One region of the Streptomyces sp. KR80 genome, then DNA from elsewhere that is predicted to be linked to it. Evidence: riboswitches for the same ligand, from Rfam matches in the RefSeq annotation. Region 1 holds a riboswitch; each other region holds the start of a gene.
The links. Region 1 has a riboswitch for cobalamin ahead of metE (5-methyltetrahydropteroyltriglutamate--homocysteine S-methyltransferase). Riboswitches for the same ligand answer to the same signal wherever they lie in the genome.
Positions count from the first base shown of each region.

Region 2: another riboswitch for cobalamin. It lies ahead of ACTWQI_RS26435 (ABC transporter substrate-binding protein); the one in region 1 lies ahead of metE (5-methyltetrahydropteroyltriglutamate--homocysteine S-methyltransferase).
Region 3: another riboswitch for cobalamin. It lies ahead of ACTWQI_RS10870 (cobalamin biosynthesis protein); the one in region 1 lies ahead of metE (5-methyltetrahydropteroyltriglutamate--homocysteine S-methyltransferase).
Region 4: another riboswitch for cobalamin. It lies ahead of ACTWQI_RS17025 (ribonucleoside-diphosphate reductase subunit alpha); the one in region 1 lies ahead of metE (5-methyltetrahydropteroyltriglutamate--homocysteine S-methyltransferase).

Region 1 covers NZ_JBQQCD010000004.1:54,831-61,864, reverse strand. The annotation lists gene metE (5-methyltetrahydropteroyltriglutamate--homocysteine S-methyltransferase) at 1-1,756, opposite strand, end outside; cobalamin riboswitch at 1,950-2,158, opposite strand; gene ACTWQI_RS07840 (pyridoxal-phosphate dependent enzyme) at 2,305-3,315, opposite strand; gene ACTWQI_RS07835 (GHMP family kinase ATP-binding protein) at 3,236-4,282, opposite strand; gene ACTWQI_RS07830 (Rossmann-like domain-containing protein) at 4,279-5,115, opposite strand; gene ACTWQI_RS07825 (hypothetical protein) at 5,112-5,297, opposite strand; gene ACTWQI_RS07820 (ABC transporter ATP-binding protein) at 5,397-6,206, opposite strand; gene ACTWQI_RS07815 (FecCD family ABC transporter permease) at 6,203-7,034, opposite strand, start outside.
Region 2 covers NZ_JBQQCD010000025.1:35,284-42,317, forward strand. The annotation lists gene ACTWQI_RS26415 (nitrate reductase subunit alpha) at 1-1,969, shown strand, start outside; gene narH (nitrate reductase subunit beta) at 1,969-3,633, shown strand; gene narJ (nitrate reductase molybdenum cofactor assembly chaperone) at 3,630-4,319, shown strand; gene narI (respiratory nitrate reductase subunit gamma) at 4,316-5,056, shown strand; cobalamin riboswitch at 5,125-5,293, shown strand; gene ACTWQI_RS26435 (ABC transporter substrate-binding protein) at 5,579-6,808, shown strand; gene ACTWQI_RS26440 (iron chelate uptake ABC transporter family permease subunit) at 6,805-7,034, shown strand, end outside.
Region 3 covers NZ_JBQQCD010000005.1:295,282-302,315, reverse strand. The annotation lists gene ACTWQI_RS10890 (alpha/beta hydrolase family protein) at 1-600, opposite strand, end outside; gene ACTWQI_RS10885 (class II aldolase/adducin family protein) at 721-1,431, opposite strand; gene ACTWQI_RS10880 (inorganic phosphate transporter) at 1,807-3,048, shown strand; gene ACTWQI_RS10875 (hypothetical protein) at 3,067-3,324, shown strand; cobalamin riboswitch at 3,493-3,618, shown strand; gene ACTWQI_RS10870 (cobalamin biosynthesis protein) at 3,970-4,968, shown strand; gene ACTWQI_RS10865 (cobyric acid synthase) at 4,965-6,605, shown strand; gene ACTWQI_RS10860 (putative cobaltochelatase) at 6,682-7,034, shown strand, end outside.
Region 4 covers NZ_JBQQCD010000010.1:188,394-195,427, reverse strand. The annotation lists gene ACTWQI_RS17035 (carbon starvation CstA family protein) at 1-755, shown strand, start outside; gene ACTWQI_RS17030 (CstA-like transporter-associated (seleno)protein) at 752-958, shown strand; cobalamin riboswitch at 1,137-1,259, shown strand; gene ACTWQI_RS17025 (ribonucleoside-diphosphate reductase subunit alpha) at 1,414-3,888, shown strand; gene ACTWQI_RS17020 (ribonucleotide-diphosphate reductase subunit beta) at 3,918-4,979, shown strand; gene ACTWQI_RS17015 (alpha/beta fold hydrolase) at 5,161-6,135, shown strand; gene ACTWQI_RS17010 (hypothetical protein) at 6,226-6,597, opposite strand; gene ACTWQI_RS17005 (hypothetical protein) at 6,832-7,034, opposite strand, start outside.

The DNA of each region.
Region 1 (7,034 bases):
CGAGGGGCTGGTCGTCGCGGACGAAGGACCAGGCGAGCATGGTGACCGGGCCGGTGAGCATGCCCTTGACGGGCCGGTTGGTGAGTGACTGGGCGTAGCGGGTCCAGCGGACGGTCATGGGTTCGGGGCGGGAGATGTCGCCGGCCAGGATCGGCGGGCGGACGTAGCGGGTGCCGTAGGACTGGACCCAGCCGTGCTGGGTGGCGAGGTAGCCGGTGAGCTGTTCGGCGAAGTACTGGACCATGTCATTGCGTTCGGGCTCGCCGTGCACCAGGACGTCGATGCCCGTCTTCTCCTGGAAGGAGATGACCTCGCGGATCTCGGCCTCGATCCGCTGCTCGTACGCGACCGTGTCGATGAGCCCGGCGCGCAGGTCGGCGCGGGCGGTGCGCAGGTCGGTGGTCTGCGGGAAGGAGCCGATGGTGGTCGTGGGCAGCGGCGGCAGGCGCAGATGGGAACGCTGGGCTGCGGCCCGCACGGCATAGGGCTGGGAGCGGCGGCTGTCGGCGTCGGTGATGACGGCGGTGCGGGCGCGGACCGCCGGGTCGTGGGCGAGTGCGGAGTCCGCTCGGGAGGCGAGGTCGGCGCGGTTGGCGGCCAGTTCCGCCGCGATGGTGTCGGTGCCCTGGGACAGCCCGCGTGCCAGGGCGACGATCTCGGCGGTCTTCTGGCCGGCGAAGGCCAGCCAGCGGGCGATCTGCGGGTCGATGGCGCGTTCGGCGGTGGCGTCGAGCGGGACATGCAGCAGTGAGCAGGATGCGGCCACGTCGACCCGGTCGGCGAGGCCGAGGAGCGTGGCGAGGGTGGACAGTGACTTTTCGAGGTCGTTGATCCAGACGTTGCGGCCGTCGACGACGCCCGCGACCAGGCGCTTGCCGTGCAGGCCGCCGACGGCGGCGAGGTTGTCGAGATTGGCGGCCGCGGGGCCGGTGAAGTCGAGGGCGAGCCCGTCTACGGGGGCCTTGGCCAGTACCGGCATGGCCTCTCCGAGCCGGTCGAAGTAGGAGGCGACCAGCAGTTTCGGGCGGTCGGTGAGGGCGCCGAGTTCGCGGTAGGCGCGGGCGGCGGCGTTCAGGTCGGCCGGAGTGCGGTCCTGGACGAGGGCAGGTTCGTCCAGTTGCACCCACGACGCGCCTGCCGAACGGAGGTCGGCCAGCACCTCCGCGTACACGGGAAGCAGTCGGTCCAGGAGTGTCAGCGGCTCGAAGTCGGCCGCGACCCCTGGGGCGGGCTTGGCGAGGAGCAGGTAGGTGACGGGCCCGACCAGAACCGGGCGCGCGGTCAGGCCGAGCGCGAGGGCTTCCTTGAGCTCGGCGACCGGCTTGGCGGAGTCGGCGATGAAGATGGTGTCCGGGCCGAGTTCCGGAACCAGGTAGTGGTAGTTGGTGTCGAACCACTTGGTCATCTCCAGCGGCGTGACGTCCTGGGTGCCGCGGGCCATCGCGAAGTAGCCGTCCAGGGCGTCCGCCTCGACCTCGGCGCGGTGACGGGCCGGGATCGCGCCGACCATCATGGTGGTGTCCAGGACGTGGTCGTAGTACGAGAAGTCGCCGGTCGGGACCTCGTCGATACCGGCGTCGGCGAGTCGACGCCAGGTGGTGGCGCGCAGTTCGGAGGCGGTCTGCCGGAGTTCGGCGGCGCTCACCCGGCCCTTCCAGTAGCCCTCGACGGCCTTCTTCAGTTCTCGGTTCTGGCCCTGGCGGGGGTAGCCGTACACGGTGGCCCGTGCTGCCGCGGCTGCGGACTTGCTGGTCACGGAACTCTCCTTCGCGAGCTCTTGATGAAGCGATCCCGGAAGGGGAGACGAAGGCGCGAAGGGATGGCAGACGGGGCGGACGACATCGCTTGTGCCGTCGTTCGTGCATACGTGCCCGCCTATGACGTACTCCCCCAGACTTCGTCCGGGGGCGCCCCAACCCGCCCTCGAGGTCACCGGGATCTCCGCGCGCGGTCGCGCACGGGCAGTGGCAGGTCTTCGGACTCGCGGGCACGCCTCGTGAGGCACGAGGCATCTACTGGCCGTCGCTTCCCGGACCCGCCTGGGTCCAGTGCGTATGACGGCGGTCGTTCCCGCTCACCGCTGCGGGGCAGTCCCGGATTCCCACCGGGTTCCCTCTTACGACGCGCCTGCCGAGTCCCCCATGGCGAAGTCCCCCAGCTACCGCTGGGAGGTACCCCCATGGGGAGGGCAGGGCGAACCAGCTGCGTCGGCCAGCCTAGGCGCTGGACCAGGGGCCCGATGCCACTTTCCACATGCCGGACGGTGAGTTGCGCGGGGTTCCCTGGGCCGGGCAGGTGCGGCGGCTACGCCGCGGCCGTGGCGGGTGCAGCCGCGCGTTCCCAGCTCATACGGGACCACGGGAGGGCGAGGTGGTCCAGCGTCGATACGGCGCGGGGTGCGAGGTCTTCGACGCGCGCCGCTTCGTGGTGGCGGGCGAAGACCGAGTCCACGTACCGGTGGCCGGTGTCGGCGGCGATGAAAAGGACGGTCCGGTGCGGATCACGGCCTCGTTCCCATCGGGCCGTGAGGTAGGCGGCTCCGGTGGACAGTCCGGCGAAGACCGCGTGTCGGCGCAGCAGGTCGACGCTGCCGGCGAGAGCGGCGTCGAAGGCAATCCAGTGGACGGTGTCGTAGAGGGTGTGCGACACGTTGGCGAAGGGGATCGAGCTGCCGATTCCGGCGATGATGATCTCGGGGTCGGACACGTGCTCGCTGCCGAAGGTGATGCTGCCGAACGGCTGGACACCGACGAGCTCGACCCCGGGTGAGCATTCCCGCAGGTACCGGGCGAGGGCTCCGGTGGAGGCGCCGGATCCCACTCCGCCAACAACGGTGAGGCAGTCGGTGTCGGTCTCCTGCCGGATGCGTTCGGCGACGGCACGGTAGCCGAGGTAGTGGATGTCGTCGTGGTACTGGCGCATCCAGTGGTAGTCGGGGTGCTCGCGCAGGATTTCCTGGATGCGTTCCACGCGGCGTTTCTGGTCGAGTTTCAGATCGCTGCAGGGGTCCATCTGCTCGAGGTGCGCGCCGAGTACGGAGAGCTGGGTGCGCAGGGTGTGGTCGACGGTGGTCGAGCCCACGATGTGGCAACGCATGCCGTAGCGGTGGCAGGCGAGGGCGAGGGCGTACGCGTAGATGCCGCTGGAGCTGTCCAGCAGGGTGTCGCCGCGCCGTACGACGCCGGTGTCGATCAGGTGCCGTACCGCCGCAAGGGCGGAGACGACCTTCATGGTTTCAAAGCGGAGACAGATGAGCCGGTCGTCGAGGCGTATCAGGTCCGGCCGGCCGATCGATTCCGCGATGTGCTCGTCCATTCAGGAATTCCTCGCTGGTGGTGAAGGTCGTGAAGGTCCAGGTGACGGGGATGCCGTTGCTGTCCAGGGCGCGTACGCAGTGCCGCAGCCGGCGCCTCAGACCGGAAGCCGCGGGGTCGAAGAGCACCCCGGCCACATTGCCGCTGTGCGCGATCTGCAGCCCGACGGCGCCGACGCGTCCGACGATGTCCCTGAGGGCGTCGAACTCCTCGTGCTTCAGCAGCCGTTGACCGCACCGGGCGCTCTCGGTACAGACCTGCCCGAGCAGCGCTGGGTCGGCCTCGGCGATCGCCCGCCGCAGCAGGGAACGCAAGTGCTCGTAAGCGTGCACGTCCTCGTCGTCGTACGCGCGGGCGGGAAGGGACAGCGTGTCCACGGGCCTGCCTCCGCCCAGGGTGCAGCCCACCACGACGGCCGGCGGCAGCGCGTCGCCGAGCATTTCGAGTACGCGTCCTTCCCGCTGGGCGAACAGCAGGGGCCGACCGTCGAGCATCAGCGGATCGGATGCCCGCTCGGCTCGCACCGCCAGGCGTGCGATGGTCTCCGGCGGCAACCGCAGGCCGAAGGCGTCCGCGACCGCGCGCACCGCGGCGATGACATCGCTGCTGGAAGAGCCCATCCCCATCCCCACGGGGATGTCGCCGCTGAGCCGCAACTCCCCACCGCACGGCGGCTCCTGGCGCTGCAGGGCGGCGAGCTCCTCGAGGGCGAGGACCGCAGCGCCCAGAGCCTTCGTACGGTCGCCGGGGGTCACCGACACGTCTTCGGGCGGAGTGCCCGGTCGGCGTACGAACTCGGCGTGCGTGCCCAGGCCGGTCATGGGCAGGGTGACCAGCCCGGCGCAGCGCCGCCCGCACTCGTCGAGGAAGACGCCCTGCAGGATCTCCCCGTGGTGGCAGGAGGCATGCCCGGTGCCGGTGCTGACTTCACCGGCACCGGGTACGGCCTGGCGGGTGCTCGCCGTCACGAGCCGCTCTCGACGCGGTAGCGGTACAGGACGGTCGGTTCGGCGCTGAACTGCGAGAAGGGGAAGGGCTCTGCGGACAGTGCGGTCACGCCGGCGCCCAGGAAGGCCCGCGCCACCGCGCTGCCGGTCTGCGCGTAGACGATCAGCGGCACTTCGCGTTCACGGCAGCGCGCCAGGATCGTGTCGAACGTGCTGTTGCCGAGCGTCATTCCGGTGGCGACCACGGCTTCGGCGGTGCCGAGGACCTGGTTCATGTCGTCGGTGACGTGGTCGCCCCATTGCGTCGTCCGCAGGTTGAAGTCGCAGGGCAGCGGGACGCCGCCGCGTTCGCGGATCGCCGCGACGAGCGGGTTGACGACGCCGATCAGCGCGACCTTCGCGCCGTCCGCGATGTTCAGCAACCCGGCGATCGCCGCGTCCCGGGCCTTCGCCCGGACCTCGGGAGGTCCCGCCGGTAGCGTCACGGGCTCGGCCCGCGCCGCATCGCGGTGTGGCCGGGTCTCGGCGAGGTAGGCGTCGAGGGCGGCGATCCGCAGCGGGCGGGGCGCTTCCCGCAGGAGTACGTCCAGCGGGCTGCCCGAGGCGTCGCGGCAGATCGCCGGATCGATCTCGTCGGCCTCGAAGGCACAGGCCCCGAAGGCCCCCCGAAGGCGTACGAGAACGTACTGGTTGAGGTAGGTGGTGTTGCCCCCGGCGAGCCGGGTTCCGTGGTGGATCCAGAACACACTCGTGGCCACGAGCTCCGACGGGCGTGGGCCGTGTTCTCCCGCCAGTACGGCGGCAAGGAGGTCGTCGACGGTGGCCGGGCGGGCGGGGAACGTCTGCGCGCTCATGCCTGGCCTCCGCGGGTCGGCCGGAACACGCCGGGCGGCAGCTCGAGGGTCCAGCCGTTCCCTGCGTGGCTGCGGGTGGTGTGCAGATCGGCCCTGGGCTGGTTGAGGGCGATGATCTGCTGGGCGGGCAGGGGCGGCGGAAGCTGCTCCAGCAGGGCAGGTCCGGTTGCCGTCCGATCCACGAAGGCTCCTTCTCTGGTACGGATCAGTCAGGTGAAAGGGATTCGTTGTCGAGCAGTGCCCGTGGGGCACCTTGGGCAGGGTGCCGATGGGCTCGTGTGCTATCTGGGCTCGGCCATCGTTCGTGCGCGGCCTCGGTCCGCTTGTGGCGCGACACCGCGGTAGGCGACCGCGAGGTTGCCCAGGCTGTCGAGGCCGATCTCCGCGTCGACCTCGAAGACGTCCGCCAGCCGGTCCGGGGCCAGGACGTCCTTGGGCGGACCCGCGGCGACCAGGCGCCCGTGGTGCATCAGCAGCAGCCGGTCACAGAAGCGGGCGGCGAGCGACAGGTCGTGCAGAGCGACCAGCACCGTCTGGTCCGTGTCGGCCAGCAGCTCCATGAGCTCCAACCGGTGTTTCACATCGAGGTGGTTGGTCGGCTCGTCGAGCAGGATGCACCAGGGCTGCTGGGCCAGGGCCCGCGCGATGTGGGCGCGCCGGCGCTCGCCGCCCGACAGCGACTTCCACGCCCGGTCGGCCAGTTCGGTGAGTCCCAACCCGGCGAGCGCGGCGGCGACCACGGCCCGGTCGGTGGCGTCCAGGCCGCGCCACCGGTCCCGGAACGGGGTACGGCCAAGACCGACAACATCGACGACCCGCAGATCACTGTCGGTGTCGGTGGCCTGTTCGACGAAGGCGACCTGCCGCGCGATCCGGCGTGCGTCCCAGCCCCGGATCGGCTCGCCGTCGTACCGGACCGAGCCTGACGTCGGGGGGCGCAGCCCTGCGAGGCAGCGCAACAGTGACGACTTGCCGGAGCCGTTCGGGCCGATCAGCCCGACCGTCTCACCTGGAGCGACGTCCAGGGTCACGTCGTGGACGACAGTCTTGCCCGGCACAGACCAGCTCAGCCGTTCGGCGCTGATCCTCACAGCTCACCTCGTTTGCGCAGGACGAGCAGGAAGAGCGGCACGCCCAGCAGGGCGGTGAACACGCCGACCGGAACCTCCTGGGGCGCGAAGGCGACCCGGGCGAGCGCGTCGGTCCACACCAGGAACACCGCGCCCACCACCGCGGAGAACGGCAGCAGCACCCGGTGCAGCGGCCCGACGAGGAACCGGACCCCGTGCGGCACGATCAGTCCGACGAACCCGATCGCGCCCACGGATGCGACCGCCACGGATGTCATCAGGGATGTCACAACGAGCAGCACGTAACGCGTCGTACGGACGTCGATGCCGAGAGAGGACGCCGTGTCCGCGCCGAAGGAGAACCCGTCGAGGGCACCCGACTGCAGCCAGACCACGGCGAGACCGGCCGCCGTCACCACCGCGCAGACGAGTACCGCATCCCAGCGGGCGGTCGCCATGGAACCGAGCAGCCACTGAGTGATCGCGCGGATGATGTCGGCGTCACCCGAGGCCATCAGGATCAGCGAGGTCAGGGCCGTGAACAGCTGCCCAACGACCACGCCCGTCAGCACGACCCTGACCGAGTCCAGACCAGTGCGCTGCAGCAGCAGCATCAGCAGCCCGAACGAGAGCATCGCACCGGCGAACGCACCGCCGGTCACACCCAGCGAGCCCGCCCCGTAGCCGAGGACGACCACCACCACCGCACCGGTCGACGCCCCGGAGGAGACGCCGAGGAGATACGGGTCGGCCAGCGCGTTGCGGGTGACGGCCTGCAGTGCGGCGCCGCACACCGCGAGCGAGGCACCGACCAGGGCCGCCATCAGGACGCGGGGAACGCGCAGATCC
Region 2 (7,034 bases), on a different contig from region 1:
CTATGTCGGCCAGGAGAAGTGCCGGCCGATCACGGGCTGGGCGACGCTCGCCTTCGGTCTTGACTGGCAGCGGCCACCGCGCCAGATGCAGGGCACGGTGTACTGGTACCTGGCCACCGACCAGTGGCGCTACGACCCGTTCACCTCCGAGGCGATGGCATCGCCGCTGGCCACCGGGCGCTTCGCAGGACGCACCGCGGCCGACAACATCGCGCTGGCCAGCCGCTTGGGCTGGATGCCGAGCTACCCGACGTTCAACCGCAACCCGCTGGACCTGGCCGACGAAGCGGAGCGGCTGGGCAAGGACGGTGCGCAGCACGTCGTGGACGGCCTGAAGTCCGGACACCTGCGCTTCGCCTGTGAGGATCCGGACGCGCCGGAGAACTTCCCGCGCGTGCTCACCGTGTGGCGCGCAAACCTCCTCGGCTCCTCCGCCAAGGGCAACGAGTACTTCCTGCGCCATCTACTCGGCACCGACTCCAACCTGCAGGCGACCGACCGCGAAGGGGTCCGGCCCGAGGAGGTCACCTGGCGGGAGGAGGCACCGGTCGGCAAGCTGGATCTGCTGCTGTCGCTGGACTTCCGGATGACCAGCACCACGCTGTTCTCCGACGTGGTGCTGCCCGCCGCCACCTGGTACGAGAAGCACGACCTGTCCAGCACGGACATGCACCCGTACGTGCACGCCTTCTCCCCGGCGATCTCGCCGCCCTGGGAGGCCAAGACCGACTTCGAGGCCTTCCACCGGATCGCCCGCGGCTTCTCCTGGCTCGCCGAGAAGCACCTGGGCACGCGCAAGGACATCGTCGCGGTACCGCTGACACACGACACCGCCGACGCCACCGCGCAGCCGGGCGGCCGCGTGCGCGACTGGAAGGCGGGCGAGTGCGAGCCGATACCGGGCAGGACGATGCCCCGGCTGGTCGTGGTCGAACGTGACTACGCGGCTGTGGCTGAGAAGATGGCAGCGCTCGGCCCGCTGGTGGACACTCTCGGTCTGACCACGAAGGGCGTGACGGTGCACCCGGACGCGGAGGTCGACCACCTCAAGGGCGTCAACGGTGCCGTCCCGTCCGGGGTCGCCGCGGGCAGGCCGAAGCTCGCCAAGGACACCCATGCGGCCGAGGCGATCCTGGCGCTGTCCGGCACCACCAACGGCAGGCTCGCCACCGAAGGCTTCCACGCTCTCGAGCGGCGCACCGGCACGAAGCTCGCCGACCTCGCGGCCGAGAACGAGGGCAAGCGGATCACCTTCGCGGACACCCAGTCCCGCCCGGTGCCGGTGATCACCTCACCGGAGTGGTCCGGCAGCGAGACCGGCGGCCGGCGCTACGCCCCGTTCACCATCAACACCGAGCGGCTCAAGCCGTGGCACACGCTGACGGGCAGGCAGCACTTCTTCCTCGATCACGACTGGATGTTCGAACTCGGTGAGCAACTGCCGGTCTTCCGGCCGCCGCTGGACATGACGGCGCTGTTCGCCGAACCCGTCGTCGGCGCCACAGGGGACGCCGGGGTGACCGTCCGCTACCTCACTCCGCACTCGAAATGGTCGATCCACTCCGCCTACCAGGACAACCTGCACATGCTGACGCTGTCCCGGGGCGGGCAGGCGATCTGGATGTCCGATGTGGACGCGGCGAAGATCGGCGTCAAGGACAACGACTGGATCGAGGCCGTCAACCGCAACGGGGTCGTGGTCGCGCGGGCGATCGTCAGCCACCGGATGCCCGAGGGAACGGTGTTCATGTACCACGCCCAGGACCGCGCGGTCGATGTGCCGCGCACCGAGAAGACCGGCAAACGCGGCGGCATCCACAACGCGCTCACCCGGTTGATGATCAAGCCGTCGCACCTGATCGGCGGCTATGCCCAGCAGTCGTACGCGATCAACTACCACGGCCCGACCGGCAATCAGCGCGATGAGGTCACGACCATCCGGCGCAGGGGCCAGGAGGTGCGGTACTGATGAAGGTCATGGCACAGCTGGCCATGGTGATGAACCTGGACAAGTGCATCGGCTGCCACACCTGCAGCGTCACCTGCAAGCAGGCGTGGACCAACCGCGGCGGTGTCGAGTACGTCTGGTTCAACAACGTGGAGACCCGGCCGGGGCAGGGATATCCGCGCCAGTACGAGAACCAGGACAAGTGGCGGGGCGGCTGGGAGCTGTCCAAGCGCGGCAAGCTCCGGCTGCGCACGGGATCCCGGCTGAAGCGACTGCTGAACATCTTCGCCAACCCGGACCTGCCCACCGTGTCGGACTACTACGAGCCGTGGACGTACGACTACGAGAACCTGCTGTCCGCGCCGCCGTCGGACACCACGCCGGTGGCCCGGCCCAAGTCGCTGATCACCGGCGAGGACACCAAGGTCACCTGGGGAGCCAACTGGGACGACGACCTGGGCGGCGGTCCGGAGCAGATCGGCCGGGACCCGCTGCTGGCCAAGGTGTCCGAGCAGGTGAAGCTCGAGTTCGAGCAGACGTACATGTTCTACCTGCCGCGGATCTGCGAGCACTGCCTCAACCCGTCCTGCGCGGCGTCCTGCCCGTCCGGTGCGATCTACAAGCGCAGCGAGGACGGCATCGTCCTGGTCGACCAGGACCGCTGCCGCGGCTGGCGGCAGTGCGTCACCGGGTGCCCGTACAAGAAGATCTACTTCAACCACAAGACCGGCAAGGCCGAGAAGTGCACCTTCTGCTATCCGCGCGTCGAGGTCGGCATCCCGACTGTCTGCTCGGAGACCTGCGTCGGGCGGCTGCGCTACATCGGCGTGCTGCTCTACGACGCCGACGCGGTGCTGGACGCGGCCTCGGTCGAGAACGACAAGGACCTCTACCCGGCCCAGTTGGGCGTGTTCCTCAACCCGCACGACCCGCGGGTGGTCGCGGAGGCCGAGCGGGCGGGCATCTCGAGCGAGTGGATCGAGGCGGCACAGAACTCACCGGTCTACCGGTTGATCGTCGACTATCAGGTCGCGTTGCCGCTGCACCCGGAGTACCGCACGATGCCGATGGTCTGGTACGTGCCGCCGCTCTCGCCGGTGGTGGACGTGCTCGCCGAGACCGGACATGACGGCGAGGACGCGGGCAACCTCTTCGGCGCGATCGACGCGCTGCGCATCCCGGTGGAGTACCTGGCGGAGCTGTTCACCGCGGGCGACGTCGGGCCGGTGCGTGCCTCGCTGCAACGCCTTGCCGCGATGCGCGCGCACATGCGCCGGATCAACCTGGGCGAGCCGACCACGCCGGAGATCGCCGAGTCGGTGCGGCTCACGCCCGACGAGGTCGAGGCCATGTACCGGCTGCTGGCGATCGCCAAGTACGAGGAGCGGTACGTGATCCCCAGCGGCGCGGGCGCGGACGCGCACCGGCTGGACGCGATCGCCACGGGGTGCAGCCTGGACGGCGACGGCGGTCCTGGCATGACCGCGTTCGATGCGATGGCGGAGAAGTTCCACCTCACCGACACCAACGGCGCGGCGCCCGAGGACAAGCGGACCCGCATCAACCTGCTGAACTGGGACGGCGAGCGCACCGACGGCCTGTTCCCGGCCCAACAGGAACGGGGCGGCTCCCCTGACGACGGTCAGCAGACCGAGCAGGCCCCCGCGACGGAGGGCGTCCGATGAGCCCGCTCCGGGTGGGCAAGCGAGGGACCGGGAACGCGGCAGCCCAGCACCTGTCCGAGCGGCAGCGGCGGATCGTGTGGCGGATCGCCGGTCTGCTGCTGGACTATCCGACCGGCCAGAGGCTGAACCTGCTGGAGGAGATGGCGGCAGCGGCAGGGTCCGTGCCCGCGCCGGCTGGTCCGGCGCTAGTGTCGTTCGTCGAGAGTGCTCGCCGGATGTCGCCGATGGACCTGGCCGCGCACTATGTGGAGACCTTCGACCTGCGCCGTCGCAGCTGCCTGCATCTGACCTACTACGCCTACGGCGACACCCGCAAGCGTGGCATGGCGCTGCTGCGGTTCAAGCACGCCTACAAGACGGCAGGTGTCACGCTTGGCGACCACGAACTCCCCGACCATCTCGCCGTGGTGCTGGAGTTCGCCGCGACCGTCGACCCCACGTCCGGTCGGCGGCTGCTCGTCGAGCACCGAGCCGTCGTGGAACTGCTCCGGCTGTCCCTGGTGGACGGCGGGTCGCCATATACGTACGTACTCGAGGCGGTGTGTGCGACCTTGCCCGAGCTGGGCACGGCCGACCGGCGCCGGATCGCCGAACTGGCCGCACAGGGCCCGCCCGAGGAAGAAGTCGGTCTGGAGCCGTTCGCCATGGATCCCATGACGCAGCCCGAGCTGGGAGGACGCCGGTGATCACCCTGCTCTGGCTCGCCATACCGTACGTGGCCCTCACCTCCTTCGTCCTCGGGCACATCTGGCGCTACCGGCACGACCAGTTCGGCTGGACCACGCGGTCCTCGCAGCTCTACGAGAGCAGGCTGCTGCGGCTGGGCAGCCCGCTGTTCCACTTCGGACTGCTGGCGGTGATCGGCGGGCACGCGATGGGCATCCTGATCCCGGCGAGCTGGACCGAGTTCGTCGGCGTCTCGGAAGGGGCGTACCACGTCCTCTCGGTGTCAGCGGGCACGCTGTCCGGGCTGGCCACGGTCGCGGGCCTGGCGATTCTGCTCTACCGCCGGATCACCGTGCCCGCCGTGCGCAAAGCCACCACGACCAACGACAAGATCATGTACACGCTGCTGACCGCCGCCATCGCGACCGGGATGCTGAACACCGTCGGCGACAACCTCATCGGCGGCGGCTACGACTATCGCGCCACCGTCGCGCCGTGGTTCCGCAGCCTGTTCTCGCTGAACCCGCAGCCGGAACTGATGACGGGCGTCCCGATCAGCTTCCAGGTGCACAATCTCGTCGTACTCGCCCTGCTGGCGATCTGGCCGTACACCCGCCTGGTGCACGTGTTCAGCGCACCGCTGGGCTATCTGGTCCGGCCGTACGTGGTGTACCGCAGCCGGGACCCGAAGGGCCCGGATGCCCGCCGTTATTCACGCGCGTGGGAGACGCCGACCGCCCCGCCCGCCCGACGCTGACACTCACGTCGCGCCGCGTGTGCCGTTCCGCACAGGCAGGGCGTCTGGCGGGGCGGCCCGTGCGTCTGCGATTCTTGGCCTCGTTAGGCGACGGCGGAACGAGGAAGCCGGTGGGATTCCGGCACGGTACCGCCACTGTGAGTGGGGAGCGACCCCGACACGGCCACGGCCCCGTAGCGGGCGGGAAGGCCGGGGAAGCGTTGACCCCGAGTCAGGAGACTCACGCCGTCGCACCTCGACGTCCGGGGCGGAACTCCCCGAGAGAGGCCGGTGGCATCCGTATGTCCGCCATCTCCGCGCAGCGATCTGCTGTTGGCTGTCCGCAAGGCTGTCCGCACAACGCGGCCACTGCGCCGTGCGACGCCCGCCCCGGGGCGGGCGCGTCGCGCCTCCGCAGACTCTGATCCGCCCGCTGATTCACCGCCGACGGATCTCCTTCTCAGCCCTACGGCCCGTCGGGGCGCCTTGCCCTTTGCCCGCGCCGGGACGGCCCGTGCGGTTTCCTTCCTGCCAGGAGCAGTCATGCCCACAAGACCAGTCATGCCTCGTCGCCGCACGCTGGCTGCGGTGACCGTTGTCGTCGTCGGCCTCGCCCTCACCGCCTGCGGTGACGACACGGCACCCCGCTCAGCGGATACCACGGCTCACGGGAAGGGCCGGGGTTGCACTGACGATTTCGACCCGGCGAAGGACTACTTCCCCGTCAAGTCCAAGGTGCGGCACGCGAAGAACTTCACCCTCCGATACGAGAAGAGCTACCAGGTCCTCACGGTCAAGGAGCCCTACCCCAAGGGGAAGCCCGAGTCGTACGTCCTGGTCAAGTGCGGTGCGCCCAAGCCGAAACTCAGCGGCGACCTGGCGAAGGCGCAACAGATCACCACGCCGATCAAGAGCCTGTACTCCGCGTCCACCACGCATCTGCCCCTGCTCACCGAGACGGGAACCCTGGACGTTCTCACCGGCGTTGCCGACGGCTCGTTCGTCACCTCCGCCGAGGTACGCAAGCGCGTGAAGTCGGGCCGGGTGAGTGAGTACGCGCCGGAGCGCACGATCGCGACGGAGAAGGTCATCGCGGCCCAGCCGGATGTGCTGATGACCCAGGGCACGGACGATCCGCAGTACCCCAAGCTGCGGCAGGCGGGCATCTCCGTTGTCGCCAACGCGGAGTGGCTGGAGTCCACTCCCCTGGGCAGGGCAGAGTGGATCAAGGCCATGGCCGCCCTCACCGGCGCCGAGCGGCGCGCCGGTGCGGTCTTCGACGCCATCGAGACGGACTACACCAAGGTCGCCGCCAAGGCCGCGAAGGCCGGAAAGGCGGCGAAGGTGCTGCCGGGCACCATGTATCAGGGCACGTGGAACATGGCCTCCGGTGGCTCCTACGTCGGCAAGCTGATCAAGGATGCGGGTGGCACCTACCCGTGGGCGGGCACCAAGGGGACGGGCAACCTGCAACTCGGTTTCGAAGCGGTCTTCGCCAAGGGCGGTGACGCGCCGACGTGGCTGGTGGACCAGTCGTGGAAGTCGACTACTGACGCCACCAAGGCGGACCGCCGTTACGGCAAGCTGACCGCCGCCCGCGACGGACAGGTGTGGTCCAACACCAAAGCCCTGAGCCCCGAGGGCGGCAACGACTTCTACGAGCGCGGCGTCATCCGCCCCGACCTGGTACTCGCCGACCTGTTCGCGATCCTGCACCCGGACGCGGCCCCGGGCCACACCTTCACGTTCTACAAGAAGGTGCCCAAAGCGTGAGGACCACTGCTCCGCACCCGCCGGTCCCGGCGGTCGGCGACGGCGCCGGGGCCGCCGCAGCACGGGCGGCGTCGGCAACGGGGCGGCGGCGCGCGCTGGTTCTGGGCGGGCTGGCCGCGGGCACCGTGGTCCTGTTCGTCCTCGCGATCGCGCTCGGCTCGTACCGTGTCCCGCTCACCGAGGTGGTACGGGTCCTGCTGGGCGATGCCGGAGCCGACCCTCGCTG
Region 3 (7,034 bases), on a different contig from region 1:
CGGGAGGCGCGGCGCGCCGAGGTCGCCGCGGTAGGCGAGATCCAGCACCGGGACGCCGCACCGCTGGAGGAAGGGCATGACGACCATGGGGTGTTCGCGGCTGGTGCCGAGGCCGTGCACAGTGATCACCCAGGTTTCGCGCGCACCGGGCACGAACCACGCGGGAAGCAGGCCGAGTTCACCCGGCACGTCCACGTCCGCGTGGTCGAGGCCGAGCGCGTCCCGCGGATTGCCGATGTGCAGCTGCGGGGTGAGCCACATCCTGGCTCCCGGCCGGAGCGCGCCGTGCGTGACCCGTTCGAGGCGGCGGACGACCACGTCGGGAGGGTGTGGCGTCGTATCCAGCACGGGCCCGACGATCGCATGTCCTTCGTCACCGGTCAGGCCGTACGTGCCGGGCCGCAGGGAAGCCAGGCTGCGCGTCAGGCCGATGTGTCCGGCGGCGACCTCGTGGACGGTCAGCTGGGGATCGGAGGGGAACGGCCGCTGACGCGAGGGCTTGAGGGCAGCGTCACTGGCGTACCGCCCGGCCGCCACAGCGGCCGCGCCGGCACCGAGCACGGTGATGACGGCCGAGGCCGCAGCTGTACGCAGGCGCATCCTCCCCAGTGTGGGCGGGGGCGAAGACCCGGGCCAGTGGGCGGACGCGGCCGGGTGACCGGTTCGCGCGCCCTCGCCCACGGGGCGGCCGAGCGCAGGCGACGGGCAGCCGACTCGGTGTCAGCTGCGCTGTCCGTAGCCGCGCAGCCGCTCCGCCACGGCCCGCAGTTGACGCCGGGACAGCAGGCGCGGAGTGTGCCCCGGCACGGAGCTCGCGGCGAGCCAGACCCGGCACATCCACTCCAGCTGAGCCGTGCGGTCGTAAGCCTGGTCGAGCGTGCTGCCGTACGCCACGGTGCCGTGGTTCTGGAGCAGACATGCGCTGCGGTCACGGAGCGCGCTCAGCACGTTCCCGGCCAACTCGTCGCTGCCGTACAGGGCGTAGCCGGCGACGCGTACGGGACCTCCGAGCGCCGCCGCCATGTAGTGGATGAGCGGCAGCTCGTCGACGATGGTGGAGACCGCCGTGGCATGGACGGCGTGGGTGTGGACGACCGCCGCAGCGTCGGTGCCGCGGTAGACCGCCAGGTGCATCGGCAGCTCGCTGGTGGGCTTCAGCTCGCCGAGGACCTGGCGCCCGTCGAGGTCGACGCCGACCACGTCGTGCGGGGCCAACCGGTCGTACGCGACGCCGGTCGGGGTGACCAGCACGGTGTCGCCGACACGCACCGAGACGTTGCCCGAGGTGCCGACCACCAGACCGTCGGCGACGGTCCGACGCGCCGTGGCCACCAGTTCGGCCCAGGCCGGTACCAGGTCCTCAGACGGCTGTCGGGACTCTTGGGGCCCACGGGACGCCGATGGGGTTCGCTCCGCCATGTCCTCACCCATGTGTCCTCACCTCCGCTGCCGATCCTGACAGGCCCCGGTGTGCCCGGACCTGTCAGGAGTGCCTGCGGCTCGAGCGCGCGACACGACCCGGCCGGAAGGGGTGGCATGGAGCACGGGGTTCAGCGACAGGTATCCGGCAGACCTGAACGGCGGCCGGTGATCTGCACCACAGCCGGGTGGCGGAGCGAGGGCACCGGGCAGGAACGAGATCCAGGCGGGCACCCCCGCCCTGGGGCCGGAACGCATCCTTCCATCGCGGCCTGTACGGACCCCGGCACATAGCAGCACCTGGACACCCCCTCCCGTTAACTTTCCGTTCACCCCGTGTCCCTACGGTCGCAACGCCACTGACCTTCGAACTGATTGCCTGGGTGAATGGAACACATCACGCTTCTCATCGGGATCGTGATCATCACGGCCTTGGTGTTCGACTTTACGAACGGCTTCCACGACACCGCCAACGCCATGGCCACCACCATCTCCACCGGGGCTCTCAGGCCCAAGACGGCGGTGGCGATGTCGGCGGTCCTCAACCTCGTCGGCGCGTTCCTCTCCGTGGAGGTCGCCGCGACGATCTCCAAGGGCATCATCGACGAAACCGGGATCCAGCCCGAAGTGATCTTCGCGGGTCTGGTGGGCGCGATCGTCTGGAATCTGCTGACCTGGCTCGCCGGCCTCCCCTCGAGTTCCTCGCACGCCCTCTTCGGAGGCCTGATCGGTGCCACCGTCGCCTCGGTCGGCTTCGGTGCCGTCCATGGCGACGAGGTCGTCATGAAGATCCTCATCCCGGCCCTCGCCGCGCCGGTCGTCGCCGGCCTCGCCTCCATGCTGGCCACCCGGTTCACCTACCGCGCGGCCCGGCACGCGGACCCGGAGGCCACCGCCAAGGGCTACCGAGCCGGCCAGATCACCTCCGCCGCCCTGGTCTCCCTGGCCCACGGCACCAACGACGCGCAGAAGACCATGGGTGTGATGACGCTGGCGCTGATCACCGGCGGCGCGCTGGCCCCGGACGCCGACCCGCCGCTGTGGGTCATCGCCTCGGCCGGCATAGCCATCGCCCTCGGTACGTACCTGGGTGGCTGGCGGATCATCCGCACCATGGGCAAGGGCCTCACCGACATCCAGCCGCCGCAGGGCTTCGCCGCCCAGACCGGCGCCGCGGTGACCATCCTGGCCTCCTCCCACCTCGGCTTCGCACTCTCCACCACCCAGGTCTGCTCCGGCTCGGTGATGGGCGCGGGCCTGGGCCGCAAGGGCTCTGTGGTGCGCTGGTCGACCGCGGGCCGGATGATCGCCGCCTGGGGTCTGACCCTGCCGGCCGCCGGGCTGGTCGGCGGCGCCGCCGCCCTGCTGGCACAGCAGGGCACAGCGGGCGTCACCGCCGTCGCCGTGCTGGCCCTCGTCGCCTGCGCCGCGATCTGGATTGCCTCGCGGCGCAAGCCGGTCGATCACACCAACGTCAACGACGTGGAGCCCGCGGGTGTCGTCACCGCCGCCATCCAGGCGGTCTCCCCGCCCCCCGTCGGCGCCCCGGTCTCCGCCGAGCCCGACGAGCGCGCCGAGCCCGACCCCGTCGGCGAGTCCCAGCCCGCCACCGTCCAGGTCACGGCCTAGCTAAGGAACCCTCCTTTCATGAACATCGACTGGGTAGCACTCGGCCAGGTCTTCGGCGTCAGCCTCGTGGTGACCGTCGGGGTCGTGGGTCTGTTCACCCTCGGCATCGTCGGCACCTCTCGCAAGCCACGGCCACACACCGACGGCAGTGCCGACACGACCGGCACGAGCGCCGCGACCGGTGCCGCCACGCTGCTTGCGCGCACCGGCGGATACGCCTGCTTCGCGCTGTGCGCGGCCGCCATCGCGTACGGCTTCCACCTGATCGTCGCCTGACGACGGATCCGGGGCCACGGCCCGCGGGGCGGGAGACACCACCCGTGTCTCCCACCCCGCGGGCCGTCGTTGTGTGTCTGGGCACACTCTCCTCTCGCAGGTCACAGGCAAGTTGACGGGCCTTCGCGGGGCGTGGTGGACTGCCGACGCCAAACGGCGGCAGGAGAGGAAGCCGGTGCGAATCCGGCGCGGTCCCGCCACTGTCACCGAGGAGCGCTCCCCCACCCGATACGTCACGGCCCGTCCTGCGGGCTGGAAGGCCGGGGAGGGGCGCACCGACCGGGAACACGGATGAAGGAGCGGGTCGAGACCAAGTCCGGTACGGCGTTGTGGAGGTCCCCCGGCCGAAGTCCCGGGGGCAGCGGCAGCGATGCTGCGCGCGACGAGCACAACGCAGAGCCGGGCGAGGGCCATCGACCCGTGACGCCGTGAGCCCTGTTGGCGCGCCTCGTGAGCGCCGATCCGGGAGCCAGGAGACTCTCACCGCCGGTACGTCGAGCCAGGGCGCGGACCCTGAGTGAGGACATGTCGCCATGCCGGGCTGCCGCCGCACGTCACAAGCCGTCCGTACGTCATCCCGTGGTCGTTGTCCACGCCGCGGCACGACGCGGTGTCCACGCCGAGGCACGACGGCGGTCTGAGCCGATGCCTGCCGAACACACCTCATTCGTGTGCGGCGCCGCGCTCGGCTTCGTCTGCGACCTCGTCGTGGGCGACCCCCGGCGCGGGCACCCCGTTGCCGCGTTCGGGCGCGCCGCGGCCGCCGCGGAGCGCCGACTGTGGCACGACCACCGCGGGTACGGGGCGCTGTACGCCGCCGTCTGCGCGGGCGGCGCGGTGGCGGTCGCCGCCGGGCTGCAGCGCGCCGTACGCCGTTCCCCCGCGGCGGTGGCCTCGCTGACGGCGGTCGCCACCTGGGCGGTGCTGGGCGGCACATCCCTGGGGCGTGAGGCACGGGCCATCGGCGCCGCGCTGGCCGCGGAGGACATCGAAGCGGCGCGCGAGCGGCTGCCGCACCTGTGCGGCCGGGATCCCCAGTCCCTCGACGAGCAGCAGATCGCACGGGCCGTCGTGGAGTCGGTGGCCGAGAACACCTCCGACGCCGTCGTCGGCGCGCTGGTGTGGGGCGCCGTCGCGGGAGTGCCGGGCCTGGCCGGCTTCCGCGCCGTCAACACGCTGGACGCCATGGTGGGCCACAAATCGCCTCGCCACCGCCGTTTCGGCTGGGCCTCGGCCCGGCTCGACGACGTGGTGGGCTATCCGGGTTCGCGGCTCACGGCCGTGTTGACGGTGCTGGCCGGGCCGGACCGGCGAGGAGCCGGGCGGGTGTTGCGCCGAGACGCGCGCGAGCACCCGAGCCCCAACGCCGGGCCGGTCGAGTCCGCGTTCGCGGGAGCGCTGGGCGTCCGCCTGGGCGGCACCCTCGCCTACGGCGGCCGGGTCGAACACCGGCCCGTACTTGGTGCGGAGAACCGGCCGGTGGACACCCCGGACATCGAGCGCGCGGTGCGACTGTCACGGCGCGTCAGTCTGCTCGCACTGGCGGCGTGCGCCGCCGGACGCCTGATCGTGGGCCGCCTGACGGAACGCGCCGCGCGCCCCGCGGGTAGGGGCACGTCACCCGCTGGGGAGGGGAGCGTATGAGCTGGGGGCATCTCCCAGCAGTAGCTGGAGGGAAGGTCCGTGGTCGCCGCGGCGGCGGTCTGCTGGTTGCGGGGACCACGTCCGACGCCGGGAAGAGCGTCGTCACGGCGGGGATCTGCCGGTGGCTGGCCCGCAAGGGCATCTCCGTCGCGCCGTTCAAGGCACAGAACATGTCACTGAACTCCTTTGTGACACGGGAAGGTGCGGAGATCGGCCGGGCGCAGGCCATGCAGGCGGCGGCCGCGCGAATCGAACCGACGGCGCTGATGAACCCCGTGCTGCTCAAGCCGGGCGGCGACCGCAGCAGCCAGGTCGTACTGCTGGGCAAGCCGGTGGGCGAGTTGAGCGCCCGCGGGTACTTCGGGGGGACCGGCGGATCCGGGAGGCCCGGGCCCGCCACGACGCCGCAACCGGACGCCGTATCCGCCGGGACGACGCCGTACAAGGGGCGGCAGGAGGAGCTGTTCGGCACCGTACTGGAGTGCCTCGAGGAGCTGCGGGGCAGGTATGACGCGGTGATCTGCGAAGGAGCGGGGAGCCCGGCCGAGATCAATCTGCGGCGCACCGACATCGTCAACATGGGCCTCGCGCGGGCCGCGGAACTGCCGGTCGCGGTGGTCGGGGACATCGACCGGGGCGGCGTCTTCGCGTCCTTCTTCGGCACGACCGCGCTGCTCAGCCGGGAGGACCAGGCGCTCGTCGCCGGGTATCTGGTCAACAAGTTCCGCGGCGATGCGTCCCTGCTGGAGCCGGGTCTTGAGATGTTGCGCGGGCTGACCGGGCGGCGCACCTACGGCGTGCTGCCGTTCGCGCACGGGCTCGGCATCGACGAGGAGGACGGGCTGCACATCTCGATGCGGGGAGCGGTCCGGGAGTCGTCGGTCGCTCCGCCGCTCGGCGAGGACGTGCTGCGGGTCGCCGTCGCCGCCGTGCCGCTGATGTCCAACTTCACCGACGTCGACGCGCTGGCCGCCGAACCGGGTGTGGTGGTGCGGTTCGTGGACCGGCCCGAAGAGCTGGCCGACGCCGATCTGGTCGTGCTCCCCGGGACCCGCGGCACCGTGCGGGCGCTGGCGTGGCTGCGCGAGCGCGGCATCGCGGACGCGGTGCTCCGGCGGGCCGCGGAGGGCCGGCCGGTGCTGGGCGTCTGCGGCGGCTTCCAGATGCTCGGCGAGCGCATCGAGGACGAGGTCGAGTCCCGGGCGGGGGCGGTGGACGGGCTCGGACTGCTGCCGGTACGGGTCCGGTTCGCGGCCGAGAAGACCCTCGCGCGGCCGGTGGGCGAGGCGTTCGGGGAGCGGGTCGAGGGCTACGAGATCCACCACGGGGTGGCCGATGTCGGCGCAGCGGACGAGGCGTTCCTCGACGGTTGCCGGCGGGGGGCCGTCTGGGGCACCCACTGGCACGGCTCGCTGGAGAGCGACGGCTTCCGCCGGGCCTTTCTGCGCCGGGTGGCGAAGGCGGCCGGGCGCCGCTTCGTCCCGGCCCCGGACACCTCGTTCGGAGCGCTGCGCGAGGAGCAGCTGGACCGGCTCGGAGACCTGATCGAGGAACACGCCGACACGGACGGTCTGCTGCGGCTGATCGAGCAAGGCGTTCCGTCCGGTCTGCCCTTCATCGCACCTGGAGCACCATGACACGCGCCACGAACGCTTCGGACAGCGGAGCACTCCACGGCCGCCGGGCCGCTGGGAGAGAGGGAATGGAAGCCGCATGACCACGACCGCACATGTTCCGCACTACCCCTTCACCGCGATCGTCGGCATGGACGACCTGCGGCTGGGGCTGCTCCTCAACGCGGTCTCCCCGGCTGTCGGCGGTGTGCTCGTGCGCGGCGAGAAGGGCACGGCCAAGTCGACGGCAGTACGTGCGCTGGCGGCGTTGATGCCCTCGGTGGACGTCGTGCCGGGCTGCCGCTTCTCCTGTGCTCCGGCCGCTCCCGACCCGGCCTGCCCCGACGGGCCGCACGAGTCCGGCCCGGGCACCACCCGTGCCGCGCGGATGGTCGAACTGCCGGTCGGCGCCTCGGAGGACCGGCTGGTCGGCGCGCTGGACATCGAGCGAGC
Region 4 (7,034 bases), on a different contig from region 1:
TCATTCTCACCACGCTGGACGCGGGCACCCGGGTCGGGCGCTTCATGCTCCAGGACATGCTCGGCAACGTCTACAAGCCGTTCCGCCAGGTCAGCTGGAAGCCGGGAGTATGGTTCGCCAGCGCCGTCGTGGTCGGCGGCTGGGGCTACTTCCTGTGGGTCGGTGTGCACGACCCGCTGGGCGGCATCAACCAGCTCTTCCCGCTCTTCGGCATCGCCAACCAGCTGCTGGCCGCGGTCGCACTGGCGGTCTGCACGACACTGCTCGTGAAGTCCGGGCGGATCAAGTGGGCCTGGGTCACGGCGGTTCCGCTGGCCTGGGACGCCGCGGTCACGCTCACCGCCAGCTGGCAGAAGATCTTCTCCGACGACCCCCGGGTCGGCTTCTTCCAGCAGCGGTCCATCTTCGAAGAGGGCATCGAGGCGGGAAAGGTGCTGCCCCCTGCCAAGAGCATGGACGACATGCACACCGTCGTCACCAACGCCACCGTGGACGGGGTGCTCGCCGCGCTCTTCGCGATCCTTATCGTCGTGGTGATCGCCGACGCCGGCCGGGTCTGCTACCGGGCGATCCGCAACCCGCAGAGCGTCACGCTCCACGAAGCCCCGTACGAGGAGTCGAAGATCGTGGCCCCCGCCGGGCTCTTCCCGACCAAGGAGGAGAAGGCGGAGCTGGTGGGCGCGGGAGTCGGCGCGGGAACCGGTGCCGTGGCCGGCGAAGGGGACGCGGGCCGGGAGCGGGAGCCCCAGCCGTGAGGACCCTGCAGGGCGTCCGGAAGATCGCCGGCCGCATCCGCTGGTTCTGGCGCGAGGCGTCCGGCGAGGCGACGTACGGCCGGTACGTCGCCCACGCCCGGGCCCACGACCCCGAGGCAGAGGTGCTGAGCCGGCGCGACTTCGAGCGACAGCGCACCGACGCCCGGGAGGCCGATCCGCGCGAGGGCTTCCGCTGCTGCTGAACGCGCTCGGCGACGCCGCGTCCGTGCGGCATACGGGCCGCCGCCCCGAGTCCTTGGGCGGCGGCCCGATGGTTTCGTGGAGCGGGCACCGGCGCGTGACCCAACGCCCCCGGCGCCCCAGCGCATTTGACCTACGACACAAGATATAGGGGTGGGCACGGCACGCAGCACAAGATGTATGCTCGTGCTCGCTGTCGTCGCAGGGGAATCCGGTGCGAATCCGGAACTGTCCCGCAACGGTGTAGTCATGCGCGTATGCGCATTCCCAAGTCCGAGGACCTGCCGACGGTGTGCCCGGCTCGACCGAGCCGGGTGACGAGTCGTCCGGGCCTCGCGGGTTGGGCCGGTGGACGCTGCGCGGTGTGCCGCTCGCCCTGCCCGGGTGATCCACGCCCGTATGCGCCCGTCGCGCACCCCCCTCGTGCGGCCCCCAGCCGATCGAGGGAGAGCACCACGTGACCATCGCGCCCGCAGACCCTGCGTCACGCGAGTCCGTCGCCCAGCCCGCCGCAGTCACTGAGCCCGCCGTGGTCACCGAGAACCCAGCCACCACCGACGGACCCGGCGCCGCCTTGCTGCGCACCCTGACCGAACTCACCGCCGACCTGCCCCATGCCGAGCCGGGCCGGGTCGCCGCCGCGGCCCTCCGCGGCCGCCACGCTGGTTCCGACGAGGCCGGGTTGCGGGAGCTGGCAACCGAGGCGGCGGCCGGTCTGATCTCCGAGGACCCCGAGTACTCGCGGCTCGCGGCGCGCCTGCTCACCCGTACCATCGCGGACGAGGCCGCAGGTCAGGGCGGAGTCTCCTGCTCCGCCTCGGTCGAGGTCGGCCACCGCGAAGGCCTGATCGCCGATGGCACCGCGCAGTTCGTCCGCACCCACGCCACTCGGCTCGACACCCTCGTCGAGATCGCGCTCGCCGACGGGGCCGACGACCGCTTCGGCTACTTCGGGCTGCGCACGCTCCACAGCCGCTATCTGCTGCGCCACCCCACCACCCGTCACGTCATCGAGACGCCACAGCACTTCATGCTGCGCGTGGCCTGCGGGCTCGCGGAGGACCACAGTGACCGTGCGGTCGACGAGGTGGCCGCGCTCTACCGGCTGATGAGCCGCCTCGACTACCTGCCCAGCTCCCCCACCCTCTTCAACTCCGGTACCCGGCACCCGCAGATGTCCTCCTGCTATCTGCTGGACTCCCCCCTGGACGAGCTCGACTCGATCTACGACCGCTACCACCAGGTCGCTCGGCTGTCGAAGCACGCGGGCGGCATCGGCCTGCCGTACAGCCGCGTCCGGGCCCGCGGTTCGCTCATCCGCGGCACGAACGGGCACTCCAACGGCATCGTGCCGTTCCTGCGCACCCTCGACGCCTCGGTCGCCGCGGTCAACCAGGGCGGCCGGCGCAAGGGCGCGGCCTGCGTCTATCTGGAGACCTGGCACGCGGATGTGGAGGAGTTCCTGGAGCTGCGCGACAACACCGGTGAGGATGCGCGCCGCACCCACAACCTGAACCTCGCGCACTGGATCCCCGACGAGTTCATGCGCCGCGTCGACGCGGACGCCGAATGGTCCCTGTTCTCTCCGGCGGACGTCCCGCACCTCGTCGACCTATGGGGCGAGGAGTTCGATGCCGCCTACCGAGCGGCGGAGGCCGCGGGCCTGGCGCGGAAGCGGCTCCCGGCCCGCCAGCTCTACGCACGCATGATGCGCACCCTCGCCCAGACCGGCAACGGCTGGATGACGTTCAAGGACGCGGCGAACCGCACCGCCAACCAGACCGCCGAGCCCGGCAAGGTCATCCACTCCTCCAATCTCTGCACCGAGATCCTCGAGGTCACCAACGACGGCGAGACCGCCGTGTGCAACCTCGGCTCCGTCAACCTCGCCGCCCACGTGCGTAAGGACGTCCGCGACGGGGCGGACGCGATGGACTGGGAGCGGCTGGACGTCACGGTCCGTACGGCCGTGACCTTCCTCGACCGGGTCGTGGACATCAACTTCTACCCCACCGAGCAGGCCGCGGCGTCGAATGAGCGCTGGCGGCCGGTGGGGCTCGGCGTGATGGGCCTCCAGGACGTCTTCTTCCAGCTGAAGCTGCCCTTCGACTCCCCCGAGGCGGCAGAGCTCTCCACGCGGATCGCCGAGCGCATCATGCTGGCGGCGTACGAAGCCTCCTGCGACCTCGCCGAGCGGCACGGCCCGCACCCGGCCTGGTCCTCGACCCGGGCCTCGCGCGGCGTGCTGCACCCGGACCACTTCGACGGCGCCGCCGCCGAGTCGTACTGGCCGGAGCGGTGGGACGCGCTGCGCGCCCGTATCGCCGCCACCGGCATGCGCAACTCGCTGCTGCTGGCCATCGCGCCGACGGCGACGATCGCCTCGATCGCGGGCGTGTACGAGTGCATCGAGCCGCAGGTCTCCAACCTCTTCAAGCGCGAGACGCTGTCCGGCGAGTTCCTCCAAGTCAACTCCTATCTGGTGGAGGAGCTGAAGCGGCTCGGCGGCTGGGATGCGCAGACTCGGGAAGCCCTGCGGGAGTCCAATGGCTCGGTCCAGGAGCTGACCTGGATCCCCGAGGACGTACGGCGGCTGTACCGGACGGCCTGGGAGATCCCGCAGCGGACACTGATCGACATGGCGGCGGCCCGTACGCCGTACCTCGACCAGAGCCAGTCGCTGAATCTCTTCATGGCCGCGCCGACCATCGGCAAGCTCAGCTCGATGTACGCCTATGCCTGGAAGAAGGGCCTGAAGACGACGTACTACCTGCGTTCCCGCCCGGCGACGAGGATCGCCCGAGCCGCGGGCGCTCCCACGATTCGCCCCCTGCCTGCGGCGGGGGGACCCCCAGTACAGCAGGTGAGCGAAGCTGCGGACGCCGTCGCCTGCTCCCTTGAGAACCCCGAGTCCTGCGAGGCATGCCAGTAATGAGCGCCCACCCTCCCCTGGCCTTCGGCATGGGGGACCCCGCCGACCACCGCCCCTCAACGACGGCGCTCCGCGCCGACAACTCTGGCTTCAAAAACCTTCTCGACCCGGGATTCGAGCTGACCCTGCGTCCGATGCGCTATCCGGACTTCTACGAGCGCTACCGCGACGCGATCAAGAACACCTGGTCCGTGGAGGAGGTCGACCTCCACTCGGACGTGGCCGACCTCGCCAAGCTCTCCCCGGGCGAGCAGCATCTGATCGGCCGCCTGGTCGCCTTCTTCGCGACCGGTGACTCGATCGTGGCCAACAATCTGGTGCTCACCCTGTACAAGCACATCAACTCCCCCGAGGCCCGGCTCTATCTCTCCCGGCAGCTCTTCGAGGAGGCCGTCCACGTCCAGTTCTACTTGACGCTGCTGGACACCTACCTCCCCGACCCGGACGACCGCGCGGCCGCCTTCGCCGCGGTCGAGAACATCCCCTCGATCAGGGAGAAGGCCCAGTTCTGCTTCCGGTGGATGGACTCGGTGGAGGAGATCGACCGGCTGCGCACCAAGCAGGACCGCCGACGCTTCCTGCTCAACCTGATCTGCTTCGCGGCGTGCATCGAGGGCCTGTTCTTCTACGGCGCCTTCGCCTACGTCTACTGGTTCCGCTCGCGCGGTCTGCTGCACGGCCTGGCGACCGGCACGAACTGGGTCTTCCGGGATGAGTCCATGCACATGGACTTCGCCTTCTCCGTCGTGGACACCGTCCGCGAAGAGGAGCCGGACCTCTTCGATGAGGACCTGGGAAAGGAGGTCACGGCGATGCTGGAGGAGGCGGTCGAGGCCGAGTTGCAGTTCGCCCGCGATCTGTGCGGCGACGGTCTGCGGGGCATGAACACCGAATCGATGCGGGAGTACCTGCAGTGCGTCGCCGACCAGAGGCTGCACCGCCTGGGGTTGCCGACCCGCTACGGCTCGGAGAACCCCTTCTCCTTCATGGAGTTGCAGAACGTCCAGGAACTGACCAACTTCTTCGAGCGCCGGGCGTCCGCCTATCAGGTCGCGGTCGAGGGCTCGGTCGGCTTCGACGACGACTTCTGATCCGGCTTCACCGCACGCCGCACGGAGGCGGCCCGTACCTGCCCGGGGGGAGGTGCGGGCCGCTTCGCCTCCGCCCCCGTCATCCCACGAATCGCCCACCAACGCCTGAATGCCGGACAACGTATCGGAGAATTTGTTAATTATGGGATGATACGTCACCTTCCACGCCCCGGAGCCGCTTATGCGCACCGACATCATCGCCGCACAGGAATCGCCCGGCGCGGGCCGTTCCGGGTCGCTTCCGCTGAGACCGGATCAGGTGGAAGAGCGAAGCCTCACGTTCGGCGGCTTCAGGTACACCTGTCGGATCGTCCATCAGAGCGTTCCTGAGACCGTTCCGCTGCTCCTGCTCGGCGGCTCGTCCCAGAACAGGTACGCCTGGGTGCGGCACGAGAAGTGGCTGGCGCCGCTCTGCTCGCTGATCACCGTGGACCTCCCCGGATACGGCGAGTCGGATTTCCTGCCCGAGCGGTACGGCATCGATTTCCTCGCCGCCACGGTCCGCCACATGCTGACGGAGATCAGGGTGCCGGAGGTCAATCTCCTCGGCGCCTGCTTCGGGGGAGCCATCGCGCTTCGCTTCGCACAGCACTATCCGCAGTACGTCAAACGGCTCGCTCTGGGCGGCGTGACGATGACGATCCCGGACGACTACGCCGAGTCCGTGCCGCGCTGGCTGCGCATGCTCGAGCGCGGCGAGATGGCGCAGAGCGCCGAGGCGCTGGTCGCCAAGTTCATGGCTCCGCCGGGCGCGGGCCACGTCCGAAAGCAGGCAGCCGTCGCACGCCTGCTCTACCGGCAGTTCATGAGCCAGACCCCGGAAGAGCTCAGGATGATGGCGGAGCACAACACCCGGCTGCTGCGGCACGAGTGGTACCGGGCCGAGCCCGTTCCCGCCGTCCCGACGCTGGTGTTCACCGGGGAGCACGACGTCCTGACGACTCCGGAGATGGGGCGCGAGGTCGCGGCGTCACTGCCCGCGGCGCAGTTCCTGACCATCAAGGAGTCGGACCACCTGGTCCATGTCGAGCGGATGGCGGAGTTCGCGGACATGATGGGGAGGTTCTGCACCGGCCGTCCCACCGACGACCTGCCGTACTGCACCCCTGCCGAGTTCCTGGGCACCGCGCCTGCCACGGTCCCCGGCTGCCGCTGACGTACGGCGGCTGACAGAACGACGGATGGCCGGGCCCGAAGGGGTCCGGCCATCCGTCTGGCGGTTTCAGCTCACCGCGCCGGCAAGGAGTCAGCCCGCCGAACGGCCGAACGCAATGACGGAGCAGCTCATGACGCCTTCTTCCGCGTTGCCCTGCCCGTGCTGGATGTTCGGCATGATGGCCCCGCCGAGGCCCCGGGCGACGATCTCGCTCTGGTAGTCGCCTTCCTCTCCCCCGTTGTTTCCATGGCCATTACCGCAGTCCGCCGTCTGCCGGATCTTGACGTGCTCACCGGCCTTCACGGTGTACTGACCCTGCCCCTGATACGTGCAGCGGATCCCCGCGGCGTTCTTCGAGCAGGGCCCCGAGATAGCGCCGTGCGCCTCGGCCGCACCGGTGCTCACCACGGTGAAACTCACCAGGATTCCCGCCGCTGCCGCGATCTTCTTCGGATTGAGCATATTCCTGTCCCTCTGGATCGATACCAGGTGTTGCACCGCCCTGGCCGATTGCCGGGCGGGAGGGCAGAGGCATCAGGTCCCGATGCTCATGACCCTGCCCCTACGTCCCCTCCGACCGGGCGGCGCGGGAGAGTCCCCCCGCACGAGCCCGGCAGGATGTAGCAGGAAATGGCCCCGGGCCCGGCCGTATGGACCCGGGCCCGGGGCGCATTCTCGGTCACGCCTGATCTGTGATCAGAGCGCCTTCGCGTGGCAGGCCTGGGTCGAACCCTGCTTCGAGGTCGTGTTGCCGGTGTCGCCCTCGTTGCCGATGAGGCCGCCTAGAATGGCGTTCAGCACACCGATGTTGCCGAGGATGGTGACGTTCGTGTCGTGAGACTTGCACTTCACCTTCTGCTCGACGCCGATGTCCGTCCCGATGCCCGCCGCCGCCGGCG